3 regions of the Kluyvera ascorbata genome follow, and region 1 is predicted to be linked to each of the others. Evidence: riboswitches for the same ligand, from Rfam matches in the RefSeq annotation. Region 1 holds a riboswitch; each other region holds the start of a gene.

Region 1 (5,695 bases):
CATTTTCTGCTTCACAATATCCGCGCCGATGGTGGCGGCCAGATGGTTGGCCTGACCGGTCAGGTCCGCAGACACGTGGTAATCCACGCCGTCTTTTTTAAACGCCGGATTACGCAAATAGGCCCACAGTACGGTGACCAGCCCCAGCTCATGCGCGCGTTCAAAGGCCGCTGAGATTTCTTCAATCTGGCGGCGCGACTCTTCTGAACCAAAATAGATGGTCGCCCCGACCGCCACCGCACCCAAATTGAACGCCTGCTCGACGCTGGCGTACAGCGTTTGGTCAAAGGTGTTCGGGTAGCTCAGGGTCTCGTTGTGGTTTAGCTTGACGAGGAACGGAATGCGGTGCGCGTAGCGGCGGGATACTGATGCCAGCACCCCATAGGTGGAAGCCACGCAGTTGCAGCCGGCTTCAATCGCCAGTTCAACGATATTTTTCGGGTCAAAATAGAGCGGGTTGGCGGCAAACGAGGCCCCGGCAGAGTGCTCAACGCCCTGGTCCACTGGCAGAATCGACAGATAACCCGTCCCAGCTAAGCGCCCGGTATTGTAGAGAGTCTGCATATTTCGTAGCACGGCAGGTGGACGGTTGTTATCCGTCATTACCCGGTCAACGTAGTCGTGGCCAGGCAGATAGAGCTGGTCGGCTGGAATGGTCATACAACGATGCTGTAAAAGGCTGTCGGCGTCTTTGCCAAGCAACTGCGCAATATCAGTCATAGCTATGCTCCCGTAAGCGCCGACATCATGTCGGCTGGTTGTCCTGCTCAACACTTTTGAGCAGGATAAGCCTGGTACCGGGAGTGTGGAATGTCCAACTTTTGACAGATTTTAAGCACAACCTGCTGGCACGTCAGCCGGACAGTTACCACCATTCGTGGAAATGATGCACCGGCCCGATACCTTCACCTACCTGCAAAGTATCGGCCTGGGCCAACGCCTGCGACAACCACGCTTTTGCCACCGGCACGGTTTCCTGCCAGCTGGCATGGCGCGGCCTTAAGGCCGCCAGCGCCGCCGACAGCGTACAGCCTGTACCGTGGGTATTTTTGGTCGCCACGCGCGGCGCGGTAAAACGCATTTCCCCTTCAGCGGTAAACAGCCAGTCCGGGCTTTCAGCGTCGTCCAGATGCCCGCCCTTCATCAGCACCGCTTCACAGCCGAGTGCCCGCAGCGCCCTGCCCTGCTCCAGCATTTCGCGCTCATTACGGGCATGCGGCGCGTCAAGCAGCGCTGCCGCTTCCGGTAGATTTGGCGTAATCAGGGAGACCTGAGGCAGCAGGCGCTGGCGCAGCGTCTCAACGGCGGATACGGAAAGCAGAGGGTCGCCGCTTTTCGCCAGCATTACCGTATCCAGCACCACGTTCTGAATGCGATAGCGTTGCAGACGTTCGGCGACCGCTTCCACAATATCTGTCTCCGCCAGCATGCCAATTTTGGTGGTGTCGATGCGTACATCGCTGAACACGGAATCAAGCTGCGCGGCCACGAAATCAGGTTCAATTCGGTAAACCGACTGCACGCCGCGGGTATTTTGCGCCACCAGCGCGGTAATCACCGAGCAGCCATAGGCGCCAAGCGCCGAGAAGGTTTTCAGGTCGGCCTGAATGCCTGCGCCGCCGCTTGGATCGGTGCCAGCGATAGTTAATGCGTTGATGCGCTTCATGCCTTCACCTCCCCGTGCATCGCATACAGCGCGTCGAGGAATGCGGGAACAAAACTTCCCGGTCCTCGTCCCTGCGCCGCGCGCTGCCCCGCCAGTTTCATCACGGCACATGCGCCCGCCACGTTCAGTAATCGGTCACCCGGTAAGGCACAGCTTGCCGCCACCACCGCCGAAAGCGCACAGCCGGTTCCCACCACGCGGGTCATCAACGGAGAACCGCCGTTTACCGCCAGCGTACGTTCACCGTCGGTGATGTAATCAACTTCACCGGTTACCGCAACAATCGCGCCGCTTTCTCGTGCCAGTTTCTGTGCCGCCGGTAGCGCCGTCGCGGCGGTATCGGTAGTGTCTACGCCGCGCCCGCCCTGACTTTCGCCCGCCAGAGCCATAATTTCAGAGGCATTGCCACGAATTGCCGCCGGGGCCATCCGCACCAGTTCACGACAGAAATCAGTACGCAGCGTCAGCGCCCCCACCGCCACCGGATCGAGCGCCCACGGGGTTCCGGCACGGTTCGCACTTTCTACCGCCGCCCTCATGGCCTGAGCACGTGGTTGAGTTAACGTGCCGACGTTAATCAGCAGCGCGCTGGCAATAGACGAAAACTGGGCGGCTTCACCCGCGTCAATCACCATCGCTGGCGATGCGCCAAGCGCAAGCAGGACGTTTGCGGTAAAGGTCTGTACGACGTCATTGGTCATACAGTGAACCAGCGGGGAATGTTGATGCAGAAAGTATGCGGTGTGCGCTGATTGCGCGGGACTTAGCAGGTCGGCTTGCATGGTTTGCTCCTGCCAAAACGCGAAGAAGCAATGACCAAACGGCCTCTGACTTCCCTACGCTGGCATTATCCAGATCAGGTGGTACGGGTTTTTCTCAGCCTTCACAAGGAAGGGCACCCCGAGTCATTTGAATCAATTTTTAGCGATTAACATGTTATTAATCGCTGCCCGCAATAATGCCAGCAGGCAATCCGACAAACAAGCCCGTACGTCAAACCCAGGCATTGGACGATGGCTTATCCGTAATTTTGCCGCCGTGTTTTACCCTGTTTGGCTACATACATCGCCTTGTCGGCATAGTCGAGAAGCTGTTGTTCATTGCTGCCATGTTCAGGATAACACGCGATCCCGATACTAGGGGCAACCGTCACCGCGTAGCCATCAAGGCTAAAAGGCAAACGGAACGCATCATCAATTTTTTTGGCGACGAGCTCCGCGTGTTCAGGCAATAACGGTCTTTGAAGCAAAACGACAAACTCATCGCCGCCAATACGGGCGACGGTATCCGATTCTCGTATGCAGCGCTTCAGGCGCACGGCGGTCTCTTGTAGCAAGAGATCGCCCATCCCATGACCCAGCGTATCGTTAACCTGTTTAAATTTATCGAGATCGATAAACAGCAGCGCCAGTTGGCTTAGCTCATGGCGGGCAATCGCCAGCGCCGTTTTCAGGCGATCGTACAATAGGCCGCGATTCGGCAGGTCGGTGAGCTGATCGTATTGCGCCATATGCTGCAATCGGGCCTGCATCTGCTGGCGTTCAATGACCGTCGCAATTTGCGTCGACACAAACTGCAGCAGTTCCTGATCCTGTACGTTGTAGCACACGCCGCCCGGATAGCTTTTGAGCACCAGCGCGCCAATCGTGCCTTTATGTGATTTTAGCGGGACGCCCAGCCAACAGAACGGGTTAATACCAAAAGAAAAACGCAGTTCTTCCATACGGCTCGCCATCGTCTCAGGCGTGAGCAGCAGAGGTTGGCCGGTATGAATCACTTCCGCGTAAAACGTCGACGGAATCAGGGTAAACGGCGCGGGGGTGTCCTGATACTCATCGACGTGGTATGGAAAGCTCAGTTGGCCCGTTTCATCATCGTAGAGTGTTACCGAAAAGTTATCGGCGGGCAGCAGTGTACCGACAATCTGATGAATACGCTGGAATAGCTTGAGCAGATCCTCAGCGGTATGCGCAGCTTCTGAAATAGCATAAAGAACAGTTTGCAGCTGTTCTGAACGTTTACGCTCGGTGATATCGCGGGCAACACCAATACGTAATTGATCGGCCGGAGACCAGCGCGCTGACCACATGATATTCAAGACCTGGCCATTTTTGTGGACATAACGGTTTTCGAAATGAAATTGCGGGTTACCCGACATCACGTCGACTATCGAATTCCGGGTTAATTCCCGGTCTTCCGGCAACATTATTTCGAACATGTTACGGCCAATCAGTTCTTGCGGCGTATAGCCAAAAATACGCTCGCAGGACGCACTGGCAAAAATGATATTGGCGTGGGCATCAACGGCAAAAACAGCGTCCATCATGAGATCGATAAAACTGCTCAACGGTGCGTGAGAATTCGATTCCATAGAGAAAGTCAGGCCTGAATATAAGAATGAGTGCGACAGCCATTGAAAACCATCGCCCATAAGCGCTACAGCAATGGTTAAATATAGTACAGTGAGATTTTACTATACAATCAAAAAGCGTCACGCCACGGTACTAAAAAACGTAGTCATATTTAGACAAGGAGGTTTCCGCTGCCTTTCTTTTTGCCCACCTGGCGCTTCATTTTCCTTCCTCGCGCAATCGGCACATAATAGTTGCTAAGATTGTCCTGCATAATGAGGTATTGCGATGCCTGTCTATCATCATACGCTGGTATTGATTAACAATAGCCTTGATGGCGTTCCGTTGTTACAGCATGCAGCCAGGATGGCGCAAGAAAGCGCAATGAAAATTACTATTGCCCATATCAGTACCGATTACCGGGCGCTGAACTATGTCTCCGATAGCCTGATGGACGACGATGTGTCGCAGGAAGTCATTCAGGCAAAAGCGCTGCTTAGCGAGCTGGCGGCAACCGTCTCTTTACCCGTGCAAACGCTGGCGCTGGTGACGGCACGACGATTTGAAGATGTTGAAGCTTGTGTACAGCACAACAATATCGACCTGATTATTGCGGGTCACCATAACCGGCTGTTGGGCGTGCTAGCCTCACATTCGCTGGAATACATTAATCATTTAACGGTGGATGTGCTGATTAAGCATTTAGATTGACCCGGCGTCGCTTTGCTCGGCCGGGCGGCTATTATACGGTGCTGGTTTCGCGGAGTTCTTTTAGCAGTAATGTGAAGCACGCTTCGATAAGCGGTGGCAGCGTCTGTGGGCCACGCATCAGCGCAACGGTGCGGGTTAACGCTGGCTGCTGAAGTTGTGCAACCCGAAGCGCCTCGTCCTGTAAATGCGTGGTGTACAGCTGTGGAAGGATCCCCACCGCCAGCCGTGAGCGCACCAGCCCATACAGCGTTTCAATATAATCGACCTGATAGCGGGTATTGAGCGTCAGACGCTGGCTCTCAACTAATGCCCCAACCAGACGCTGAATATTACCTTTAGAGAACACCGCAATATCGCGCCCTGCCAACTGCTTCCACGGCAGATGTGTCTGGCCTGCCAGCGGGTCATCTGCATGCAACACGGCCACCAACGGGTCTTCACGCAGCGGAAAGACCTGTAGCTCCGCCGGCAACGAACTGTCGATAGCGCCAACGCCAAAATCAACCTGCCCGCTTTGCAAGTCACGCGCTAGCGCATCGTTGGTACGGTCAAGAAATTCTACCCGCAGACGCGGAAACGCCAGGGCCAGCGCTTCAGGCAGCAGCGGAAACAGCAGCGAACTCACCGACGGCACCAGCCCGATGCGCACGGTGCCGTCACCGCCCGCTTCGACTATCTGCTGCATATCGTGAAATGCCATCTGCGCGACGCTCAGCACACGCTGGGCGTGAGGCAATATGGCCGCCCCCAGCTCAGTGAGCGTGACCGACGAGGCGGTGCGGTTAACCAGCTTACCGCCCAGCACCGTTTCAATCTGGCGCAGGGCGCTACTCAACGCCGGTTGGCTAATCGCCAGCCGGTTAGCGGTATCGGTAAAGTGACGCAGCTGCGCCAGCGTGACAAAATACTGCAACTGTTTAAGCGAGAGCGCAGGCAATCGCTGCCAGGGGTCGGTCATGATGTGCTT
Region 2 (5,695 bases), 2.4 Mb from region 1:
GTGAAGACCTGGAACATCGATGGATTCACCCCATCAATCACTACTGCCAGCAGCGGCGGCAACAACAGCAGTAGGGTGAGAATAATCAACAGGGTGTCGGTTATTCGGCTGTGCCAGCGGTCGTCCGGATCTCGCCAGTCGTGAACCTGGCTATTACCTACGGCGATGGCTCGACTCAACCGTTGACTCAGCAGCACCAGCATCAGGCAGCAACCCATCTGGATAAGCGCCAGCATCGCGGCGCGCGCGGGGTCGTAGTCAAAGTTCAGCGACTGGTAGATAGCAAGTTCGATGGTAGTCGCCGAAGGCCCACCGCCGAGCGACAGTACGGTAGCAAAGCTCGCGAAACAGAGCATGAAAATCAGCGTGGCGATGGGGAGGAGCTGTCGGCGCATCCACGGCCATTCCACCAGGCGGAAAAACGGGTAACCACGCATGCCTAATTGAGCGGCAAGCTGGCGCTGCTCGCCGGGGATTTGCTCCAGCGCCTGTAATAGCAGGCGGGTCGCCATTGGCATATTAAAGAACACGTGCGCGAGCAGAATGCCCTGCAGACCGTAGGGCGAGAACCGCCACTGCCAGCCAAGCCAGGCAAAAAGTTGGGATAGCCACCCCTGACGGCCATATACGCTCAGAATGCCGAAGACGGCGACCAACACCGGGAGAATCAACGTCATGGCGCACAGCCGCAGCAGCAGCGCGCGGCCAGGGAAACGCCGTCGGTAAAGCGCTCGGGCCAGGAAAATAGCGGGTACGACCGACAGCAGCGCCGACAGGAAGGCTTGCCAGAAGGAGAAGCGCACCACGTGCCACAGGTAGCTATCGCCGAGCAGCGTTGACCACGATGTTTCCGGCGCGTTAAGCCACAGCGCCAGAAACGCCGCCAGCGCGACGGCAACCATCAACGTGGTTGCCGTTAGCCCTGGATACAGCCAGCGGGGAATTAGCGGCTGGCTGCGCGAAGCCATGCGTTAATCCAGTTTTGACGTTCGGTGGCCACCTGCTGTGGGGTAAATTCCAAAGAGGTTTGCGGTTTCACCAGGCCATTAAAGCCTTCTGGCAGCGTGACGTTGGTCACCGGATACATCCAGTTGCCGGTTGGAATGGTGTCCTGAAAGGCCGGAGAAACCATAAACTTCAGGAACTCATCGGCCAGCTTCTGCTGTTTGCTGGCCGCGGTTTTGGCCGCGACTTCCACCTGCAGATAGTGGCCTTCGCTAAAGTTCGCCGCCGCGTAGTTATCTTTCTTCTCATCGATGATGTGGTACGCCGGAGAGGTGGTGTAGCTCAGCACCAGGTCACTTTCCCCTTTCAGGAACAGGCCATAGGCTTCGCTCCAGCCTTTGGTCACGGTGACCGTTTTCGCCGCCAGCTTCTGCCAGGCTTCTGGCGCTTTGTCACCGTAGACTTTTTGCATCCACAGCAGCAGGCCGAGACCCGGCGTGCTGGTGCGCGGATCTTCATAAATCACGCGCCATTTCTGGTCGCTTTCGACCAGCTCTTTCAGGCTTTTCGGTGGGTTCTTCAGCTTGTTTTTGTCGTAGACGAAGGCGAAGTAGCCGTAGTCGAACGGCACGAAGGTGTCGTTGTTCCAGCCGCCTGGTACGGTCACGGCATCCGTTGGGACGTTGCTTTTGGCGAACAGCCTGGTGTCGGTTGCGGCCTGTAGCAGGTTGTTATCGAGCCCCAGCACCACGTCGGCTTTGCTGTTTTTGCCTTCCATGCGCAGGCGGTTGAGCAGCGAAACGCCATCTTCCAGCGCCACGTACTTCAGCTCGCAGTTGCAATTGGCTTCAAACGCTTTTTTCACTGCCGGGCCCGGGCCCCAATCAGCCGAAAAAGAGTCGTAGGTATAGACGGTCAGTACAGGCTTGGCGAGGGCCGGAGCGGCAACCAGAACCAGCAGGGGGAGTAATTTTTTGAGCACTTTGCACCTTTATAAAATGGTGGCAAAGGATTTTGAGTTAGCCTCAAATCCCTTCGCCGGGATTATCCGGATCAGGTTCGACGGGTATTTTCTCAGCTCGCGCACTCGGCGCAGCACCCCGTTGAGAACGGCACATTGTAATGATTACGTGAATAAATCAAAAGCCTTAAGGATCCGGCGGTGCAAACCAGGCGGATTTAAAGTCGAACCAGCCGAGGGTGTTCATGCGAACGCCGCGCATACTGCGCTGGCCTTGTAGCATCAGCCAGTGGTGGATCAGCGGCACAATAGACTGATTTGCCAGCAGACTTTGGCACCAGTCAGGCAGCGACAGCTCCCCCGCGCGCCAGCGCTGCGCGTCCTGTTCCCAGTCGATGGGGATACAGTGGCGAATCAGCGGGACTTCATAAAGATAGGCAAAGAGTGAGAAATCGAGCGGCAGCGTAAAGTTGGCGCTGTTAAGCCAGATATCGCTGACCACCTCGCCGCGGTGCCACTCATCATAGTCCACTTCCTGAATAACCAGCTTGACCTGATGCGCCGCCAGCAGCGCTTCCATTATCTGGCCGATAGTCCGGTGTTCAACATGATCGCGATAGTAGGTGAGGGTGACCGACTCAAGACCTGCCGGTTTCTCACAGGTGTGGCTACGGGCATGGTGCCAGCGGGGCAGCAGGCCGTAGGCCGGGAACCAGTGGCTCTGGTGCTGCTCGCCTGCGTGATACAGCAGGTTGTTCGGGTGGAAAATGTGGCTCAGCCACTGTCGTACTGCCGGGTTGTTGCCGCGCGAACTGCGTGCGTCAAACAGCAGATAGTAGCAGCCCTCTTCGAGACGGCTTTCCACTGCCTTTTCGCTCTGGGTGGTGCCCTGAAGCGTCAGGCCGCCGTTCGGTTCTTCGCTGATTTCTGGCAGTACCCAAACGTTCACCTCGTCAATCAGCGCCCGGAAACCGAAGTAGTCGTCAAAGGCGTGGATCTTCAGCTGGTTCTGATTGTTGCGGGCGACCGCATACGGCCCGGTCCCCACCGGCATGCGCGAGAAGTCGCTGAGCGATTGCCATTCGCGGGGCAGAATCATCGCCGACACCTGGCCGAACAACCACGGCAGCCAGCGATCGGGCTCGCTCAGATGCACGTCGAGCGTCCAGGCGGTAGGAGAATGAATGCGCGTGATGTTGGAAAAGAGCGATAGCGTCATGCTGCGATGCAGCGAACTGATGACGTCTTCCATTTCCAGTTCGCGACCGTGATGAAAATGAATGCCGGGGCGCAAGTAAAAACGCCAGTGTAATGGGGAAATGGCCTGCCAATGGTGCGCAATATCCGCTTCCAGTTCCCCATTTACCTCGTTTACTCGGGTCAGTGCGCTGAATATCTGCCGCGCGATATGGGTTTCCGAGCGTCTAAGCGCCGTTCCAGGCAGTAAATTGTGCATCGGGCGATAGTAAAGCACCCGCAGAATGTGCCGCCCCTGACGGAAGCTGCGGCCAAGATGTGACACCAGCATCTGGCGCACCGCCGCCTTATCACCGACTAACTGTACCAGTTGATCGATCCTATCCTGCTCGAGCAAATCTTCCGCGCGCTGTTGCTGAAGCGCTAGGCCGGTATAAAGGAAAGTCAGCTTAGAGCGCTTGCCACGCCCGGCTTCGGCCTCCCAGGTCAACCATCCGCGCGCCTCCATGGTGTTTAAAAGCGTACGCATATGACGGCGAGAGCAGTTCAGCAGCTCGGCCAGTGAGTTGAGCGTGGTTTCCTGTGATTTTCCCTCACAGCACTGCCACAAACGGATGAACTGCTGCTGTAATCGACCTGAAGGCATAAAAGGGGAACTCCTGATAAAAACTCAGCAATTTATTAATCCCTATATTAAGCCAATAATTGATTTCGATGAAGCGAAGGGGAAATGAGGAGGTCACCATGTATCAGTTCTACCGGCGTTATTTCTCTGCCACCAAAAATGTTTCCTGGCTGGCCCGTCAGGCGACTGCACAGCGGCTTGAAGTGCTGAACTATCTGATGCAATGGGAAGTTACGAACCCGACCTCTGAGTATTAATTCGCCTAATCATGTGTGACTGAGTATTTGCCAGCAGGTATCATCTGCTGGCTTTTTTTTATTCTTTCGCGAAAGGATTTCTGATGCTCTGGTTAATGACGATGGGACGACGTCTCAACGGTGTGTATGCCGCCTTTATGCTGGTGGCGTTTATGATGGGCGTGGCGGGGGCGTTGCAGGCGCCAACGCTGAGCCTGTATCTCAGTCGAGAAGTTGGGGTGCAGCCGTTCTGGGTAGGGCTGTTCTACACCGTCAATGCTATCGCCGGGATCGTCGTCAGCCTGGGGCTGGCAAAACGATCCGATAACCGGGGTGACCGACGTAAGCTGATTATGTTCTGCTGCCTGATGGCGGTGGGCAACGCGCTGCTTTTCGCCTTCAACCGCCACTACCTGACGCTGATTACCTGCGGCGTGCTGTTGGCTTCCATCGCCAATGCGGCGATGCCGCAGCTGTTTGCGCTTGCGCGTGAATATGCCGATAGCTCGGCGCGTGAAGTGGTGATGTTCAGCTCGGTGATGCGTGCGCAGCTGTCGCTGGCGTGGGTGATTGGCCCGCCGCTGGCCTTTATGCTGGCGCTCAACTATGGCTTTACCGCCATGTTCTCTATTGCCGCCGTGATTTTCGTGATTAGCCTGACGCTGATTGCTCTGACGCTACCGTCGGTGGCGCGAGTCGAACAGCCCGCCGACGTGGTGCAGAATCAGATTAGCGGCTGGAAGGACAGTAACGTGCGGATGCTGTTTATTGCCTCCACGCTGATGTGGACCTGCAACACCATGTATATCATTGATATGCCGCTGTGGATCAGCAGCGATCTCGGTCTGTCGGATAGCCTGGCGGGGATCCTGATGGGGACGGCGGCGGGGTTGGAAATTCCGGCGATGATCCTCGCGGGTTACTACGTGAAGCGCTTTGGTAAGCGGCGGATGATGGTGACGGCGGTAGCCGCCGGGGTGCTGTTCTACGTCGGGCTGATCTTCTTCCACAGCCACACGTCGCTGCTGGTGCTCCAGCTGTTTAACGCGGTGTTTATCGGTATTGTTGCCGGGATTGGCATGCTGTGGTTCCAGGACCTGATGCCGGGGCGTGCGGGGGCAGCGACCACGCTGTTTACCAACAGCATTTCAACCGGGGTGATTCTGGCGGGGATTATTCAGGGGGCGCTGGCGCAGAGCTTTGGCCATTTCTCGGTGTACTGGGTGATTGCCGGGATTTCGCTGGTGACGCTGGTGATGACCGGGCGGGTGAAGGACGTTTAGTCTGGAGCCGTCCCGCCTTATCTGGGCTGGTAGCCCGGATAAGGCGCGAACGCGCCGCCTCCGGGGAGGCAGCGGCGTTACGGATTACTGCATAAACGCCGGCTGCTTGTTTTCGTAAGCCGAAATAGCGTCTTCGTGTTGCAGCGTCAGGCCAATGCTATCCAGCCCGTTCAACATGCAGTGACGACGGAAGTCGTCAATCTTAAAGCTGTAGGATTTCTCCCCCGCTTTAACCACCTGCGCTTCCAGATCCACTTCAAACGTAATGCCCGGGTTGGCTTTCACCAGCGCAAACATCTCGTCCACCTGTGCATCGCTCAATGTCACCGGCAGCAACTGGTTATTAAAGCTGTTGCCGTAGAAGATATCGGCGAAGCTTGGGGCAATGACCACTTTAAAACCGTAATCGGTCAGCGCCCACGGTGCGTGCTCGCGTGATGAACCACAG
Region 3 (5,695 bases), 2.1 Mb from region 1:
CCCATTCCAGCTGTCGCCAGCGGTCGCTGAACGTTTTCATGCCAGCGCCTCCAGAAAGCCGGTTAATGGGCTGGTGGCGCTTGCCTGTGTGCTTCGATTTCCCGGCACCGCCTGACGCGCCAGCAGCCCGGCTTCTACTGCCAGACGGAAGGCGGTCGCCATGGTCACCGGATCGTCCGCCACGGCAATGGCCGTGTTGACCAGCACCGCATCAGCACCCATCTCCAGCGCCTGCGCCGCGTGGCTAGGCACGCCGATCCCGGCATCCACCACCACCGGTACGGTGGCCTGTTGGATGATAATCTCCAGCATGGCTTTGGTTTCCAGCCCCTGATTAGATCCGATAGGCGCACCCAGCGGCATCACTGCCGCACAGCCAACTTCTTCCAGACGCTTGCACAGCACCGGGTCCGCGCCGCAGTAGGGCAGTACCACAAAGCCTTGCTTCACCAGCGCTTCGGCGGCCTTCAGCGTTTCAATCGGGTCTGGCAGCAGCCAGCGGGCATCGGGGTGAATTTCGAGCTTCAGCCAGCTTGTTCCCAGCGCCTCACGCGCCAGTTGGGCGGCGAAGATGGCTTCTTCGGCGGTTTTGGCTCCCGAGGTGTTGGGCAGCAGCGTTACGCCCGCGTCAACCAGCGGGGCAAGGATGGCGTCGTTGTGCTGACGTAAATCGACCCGCTTCATCGCCAGCGTCACCAGTTGGCTGCCGGAGGCGCGAATGGCTTCGACCATCAGCGAGGACGAGGCAAATTTGCCGGTGCCGGTGAACAGATGTGAATCAAACGTTTTGTCCGCAATGCGTAACATATCAACCCCCTGCAATAACCTGAAAGAGCAGGATCTGGTCGCCTTCCTGCACGATGTGCTGCTGCCACTGGTCGCGTGGCAGAATCTGTTGGTTCAGCGCCAGCGCGGTACCCGGCTTGAGCTGATTAAGCGTGGCGAGCAGCTCGCTGACGGTTTGTCCCTCGGCGCACTGCATTGCTTCATCATTGAACTGAATCTGCATGTCGCCCCCCGCATACCGGGCAGCCTACGGCGCGACGCAGCGCGAGGCTCCGCCACTGGCTGGTTTTGCCGTCAAACAGGCGCAGCTCGCCGCTCGGCGTGTCGATACCGCTCAGCAGCTTAATGGCCTCCAGCGCCTGTAACGTGCCCATCACACCTACCACGGGGCCGACGATGCCCGCCGTGCGACAGTTACGCTCCGGCTCGGCATCATCCGGCCACAGGCAGCGGTAGCAGCCTTGCTCCCACGGAGGTGTCAGCACCATTATCTGGCCGCCAAAGCCGACGGCGCTGGCGGTGACGAGCGGCGTATTGAGCGCCACGCAGGCGGCGTTGATCGCCTGACGTGTCGCCATGTTGTCGGTGCAGTCGAGCACCACGTCGGCGCGCGCTACTGCGTGACGCAGCGCGTCGCCGCTCAGCCGCTGCTCTAGCGCCACCAGGTCGATATCCGGGTTCAGCCGCGCCAGCCGCTGCTGAGTGACCTGCGATTTTGCGCGGGCAATATCGTCGGTGGTGAACAGGATTTGCCGCTGCAGGTTGCTGAGGTGCACCTCATCGTCGTCCGCCAGCGTCAGCGTGCCGACGCCCGCACCGGCCAGATACAGCGCGGCGGGCGAGCCCAGACCGCCTAATCCGACAATCAGCACATGGCTGCCGAGCAGCTTTTGCTGCCCTTCAATGGCGATATCACCGAGCAGGATCTGCCGGCTATAACGCATAAAGTCGCGGTCATTCATCGCCGACTCCCGCTATTGCCAGCAGTTGCGCCGTGGCTTCACGCCAGTCCGCCGCCTGGGTAATGGCGCTGACCACGGCAATACTGCCCACGCCGGTCGCCAGCACGTCAGGCGCCCGCGCAAGGCTGATGCCGCCGATGGCGACGGTTGGATAGTCGGCCAGACGCGCAATATGACCCGCCAGCTGCGTCAGCCCCTGCGGTGCGGAAGGCATTTGCTTGGTTTGGGTTGGGAAGACGTGGCCCAGCGCGATATACGACGGGCGAGCGGCGATCGCTATATCAATCTCCATATCATCGTGGGTTGATACGCCAAGGCGGAGGCCCGCGGCCTGGATGGCTTTCAGGTCGGTGGTTTCCAGATCTTCCTGACCCAGATGCACCCCGTAGGCGCGATGCTTGATAGCCAATCTCCAGTAGTCGTTGATAAACAGCCGGGCGTCATAACGGCGCCCCAACGCGATGGCGGCAATCACATCCGCTTCGACCTCATCATCGCGTTTGTCTTTGATACGCAGTTGGATAGTGCGCACGCCAGCCTCCAGCAGGCGCTCAATCCACTGCACGCTGTCCACCACCGGATAGAGCCCGAGGCGGAACGGTACCGTTGGGAAATCGGGCTGATACATCAGGCCTCCTCGCGTTTCAGGTAGATTTCACCGCCTTTGGCGCGGAAGTTCTCCGACATATCCGCCATGCCCACTTCAATGGTCTGAGCGGCGGCGTAGTCGCGCACTTCCTGGCTGATTTTCATCGAGCAGAATTTCGGCCCGCACATGGAACAGAAGTGAGCGACTTTACCGGACTCCTGCGGCAGCGTTTCATCGTGGTAGGCGCGAGCGGTGAATGGGTCGAGCGCGAGGTTAAACTGATCTTCCCAGCGGAATTCAAAGCGCGCTTTCGACATCGCGTTATCGCGGATCTGCGCGCCCGGGTGTCCTTTCGCCAGGTCGGCGGCGTGAGCGGCAATCTTGTAGGTAATCAGCCCCTGCTTTACGTCTTCTTTGTTCGGCAAGCCGAGGTGCTCTTTCGGCGTGACGTAGCAGAGCATGGCGCAGCCAAACCAGCCAATCATTGCGGCGCCAATACCGGAGGTGAAGTGGTCGTAGCCCGGCGCGATGTCGGTGGTCAACGGCCCTAAGGTGTAGAACGGCGCTTCGTGGCAGTGCTCCAGCTCTTCGGTCATGTTGCGCTGAATCATCTGCATCGGCACGTGGCCCGGGCCTTCAATCATCACCTGCACGTCATACTCCCAGGCGATTTTGGTCAGCTCGCCCAGCGTATGGAGCTCGGAGAACTGCGCTTCGTCGTTAGCATCCTGAATTGAGCCAGGGCGTAGACCATCGCCCAGCGACAGCGACACGTCGTAGGCCGCGCAGATTTCACAGATTTCGCGGAAGTGTTGGTAGAGGAAGTTTTCCTGATGATGGGAAAGGCACCATTTCGCCATGATGGAGCCGCCGCGTGACACAATGCCGGTCAGGCGTTTCGCAGTCATTGGCACATAGCGCAGCAGCACGCCCGCGTGAATGGTGAAGTAATCCACGCCCTGTTCGGCCTGCTCCAGCAGCGTATCGCGGAAGGCTTCCCAGGTCAGATCTTCGGCGATCCCGTTAACCTTCTCCAGCGCCTGGTAGATCGGCACGGTGCCGATCGGAACTGGGCTGTTACGCAGGATCCATTCGCGGGTTTCGTGGATATAGCGGCCGGTCGACAGGTCCATCACCGTATCCGCGCCCCAGCGGGTAGACCACACCAGTTTTTCCACTTCCTCTTCAATGGAGGACGTCACCGCTGAGTTACCGATATTGGCGTTGACCTTCACGAGGAAGTTACGGCCGATGATCATGGGCTCAGATTCCGGGTGGTTGATATTGGCAGGAATGATGGCGCGTCCGGCGGCCACTTCATCGCGCACGAATTCTGGCGTGATGTTTTCCGGCAGGCGCGCACCAAAGGCCATGCCCGGATGCTGGTGACGTAATACTTCGCTGCGAATGCGCTCGCGTCCCATGTTTTCGCGGATGGCGATGAACTCCATTTCCGGCGTCACAATCCCCTGACGGGCATAGTGAAGTTGGGTAACGCATTTACCCGCTTTGGCGCGCTTTGGCGTCAACAGGCCGCTGAAGCGGAGATCGTCCAGACCGTCATCGGCCAGACGTTCTTTGGTGTAGGCGGAGCTACGGTCGTCCAGCTCTTCGCTGTCATCGCGGGCGGCAATCCATGGCTGGCGCAGCTTGGCGAGACCCTGCTGAACGTTAATCGCCACGTCCGGGTCACCATAAGGGCCGGATGTGTCGTACACCGGCACCGCTTCATTGTCTTCGAACTGTGGGTTCTCTTTATTGCCGCCAATCAGCGTGGGGCTCAGCTGAATTTCGCGCATCGGAATGCGGATATCGGGCTGCGAACCGGTGATGTAGATACGTTGGGAATTCGGGAACGCGGTGCCTTCCAGGGTATCAATAAAGCGTTGGGCCTGGGCGCGCTGCTCGCGGCGTGATGGTTTAGTAGTGACAGACATAGCTCATTCCAGATAAAAGTAAGGATATGGCTTGTCAGACGACGGATGAAGCAAGAGAGAAGATCGCCCTAGGGCGATGCGACTATAGATTGACTCTTGTTCCCTTCGCAGGTCTTAACCTGATCAGGTTCCGCGGATCCCGAATTAACGGTCTCAGCCCGTGCTTGCGCACTGGGCACTCCGACAAGAAGTAACCTCAAATGATGAGAGGTAATGAATGTAAACTACTCGTTAATGCGGCAAATCTCAAGCCGGGCGTTTGATTTCATCCGGGCCGAGCGCCTCGAAGGTCAGCATGATGAGCTGGTCTTCTAACAAAAAGCGGGCCTCCAGCGCTTCACCGATATCGGACAGCGCCTGCTGGAATTCATACACGTTATCCTGGTCGATAGCGTTCTCCAGCGTAGAGTCGTAGTAGTCCATAATTTGTTGAGTATTGGCATCCAGCAGCGGCCAGATTTTACTGGCGTTTAAAAGCGGACTGTCGCCTTCCATTTTATGGATAATGCGTTCATAAATACTGAAATGACCGGCAGACAAATAGTCGACCAGGCGCTGACAAAAGTCATCAAGCGCTTTCTCGTTAAGACGCATGAACGATTCTTTGCCAGGCTTAAGGCCAACCAGATTGTAGTAAGCTACGAGCAGGTGCTTACGAATATTCAGCCAACGGTCGACCAGTTTGTGGTGTCCATGAATTCTCTCTTTTAGACTTTCTAACTGGTTTAACATAGGTTGACCCCGCATCGATAAGATTAAAATCTGCTCACGTCATTATGTAATAATAATGTTAACAACATGCCTGTGAAGCAAAGGTAGCGCAAGAGATATGGATCGTATAATTGAAAAATTGGATCGCGGCTGGTGGATAGTCAGCCACGAACAAAAATTATGGTTGCCCGGCGGGGAATTACCATATGGCGAAGCGGTAAATTTCGATCTTGTGGGTCAGCACGCACTCCAGATTGGCGAGTGGGAAGGCTCTCCGGTGTGGCTGGTACAGCAGCAGAAGCGTCATGATATGGGCACCGTGCGCCAGGTTCTTGACCAGGACGTCGGCCTGTTCCAGCTTGCTGGGCGCGGCGTGCAGCTGGCGGAGTTTTACCGTTCGCACAAATTCTGCGGCTACTGCGGCCACACTATGCACCCAAGCAAAACCGAATGGGCCATGCTGTGCAGCCACTGCCGTGAACGCTACTACCCGCAGATTGCACCGTGCATTATCGTCGCCATTCGCCGCGACGACTCCATTCTGCTTGCCCAACACGTTCGCCATCGCAACGGCGTGCATACCGTGCTGGCCGGTTTTGTCGAAGTGGGCGAAACCTTAGAGCAGGCGGTGGCGCGTGAAGTGATGGAAGAGAGCGGCATTAAGGTGAAGAACCTGCGCTACATCACCTCCCAGCCCTGGCCGTTCCCGC

What was found. A riboswitch is a leader RNA that binds a small molecule or an ion and turns the genes downstream of it on or off. The one in region 1 is predicted to bind thiamine pyrophosphate.
Region 2: it holds a riboswitch for thiamine pyrophosphate, as region 1 does, so the genes downstream of both, thiB (thiamine ABC transporter substrate binding subunit) here and thiM (hydroxyethylthiazole kinase) in region 1, are expected to answer to the same signal.
Region 3: it holds a riboswitch for thiamine pyrophosphate, as region 1 does, so the genes downstream of both, thiC (phosphomethylpyrimidine synthase ThiC) here and thiM (hydroxyethylthiazole kinase) in region 1, are expected to answer to the same signal.

What each region holds. Positions count from the first base shown of each region.
Region 1 covers NZ_CP096201.1:1,764,122-1,769,816, reverse strand. Annotated here, with positions in the region: gene fbaB (class I fructose-bisphosphate aldolase) at 1-720, opposite strand, end outside; gene thiD (bifunctional hydroxymethylpyrimidine kinase/phosphomethylpyrimidine kinase) at 866-1,666, opposite strand; gene thiM (hydroxyethylthiazole kinase) at 1,663-2,448, opposite strand; TPP riboswitch at 2,483-2,579, opposite strand; gene MY052_RS08315 (sensor domain-containing protein) at 2,685-4,037, opposite strand; gene MY052_RS08310 (universal stress protein) at 4,306-4,728, shown strand; gene MY052_RS08305 (LysR family transcriptional regulator) at 4,760-5,686, opposite strand.
Region 2 covers NZ_CP096201.1:4,192,302-4,197,996, reverse strand. Annotated here, with positions in the region: gene thiP (thiamine/thiamine pyrophosphate ABC transporter permease ThiP) at 1-968, opposite strand, end outside; gene thiB (thiamine ABC transporter substrate binding subunit) at 944-1,927, opposite strand; TPP riboswitch at 1,958-2,058, opposite strand; gene sgrR (HTH-type transcriptional regulator SgrR) at 2,094-3,749, opposite strand; gene sgrT (glucose uptake inhibitor SgrT) at 3,848-3,985, shown strand; gene MY052_RS20060 (sugar efflux transporter) at 4,069-5,247, shown strand; gene leuD (3-isopropylmalate dehydratase small subunit) at 5,332-5,695, opposite strand, start outside.
Region 3 covers NZ_CP096201.1:4,755,006-4,760,700, reverse strand. Annotated here, with positions in the region: gene thiH (2-iminoacetate synthase ThiH) at 1-40, opposite strand, end outside; gene thiG (thiazole synthase) at 37-807, opposite strand; gene thiS (sulfur carrier protein ThiS) at 809-1,009, opposite strand; gene MY052_RS22735 (HesA/MoeB/ThiF family protein) at 990-1,748, opposite strand; gene thiE (thiamine phosphate synthase) at 1,741-2,376, opposite strand; gene thiC (phosphomethylpyrimidine synthase ThiC) at 2,376-4,274, opposite strand; TPP riboswitch at 4,358-4,467, opposite strand; gene MY052_RS22720 (Rsd/AlgQ family anti-sigma factor) at 4,521-5,006, opposite strand; gene nudC (NAD(+) diphosphatase) at 5,104-5,695, shown strand, end outside.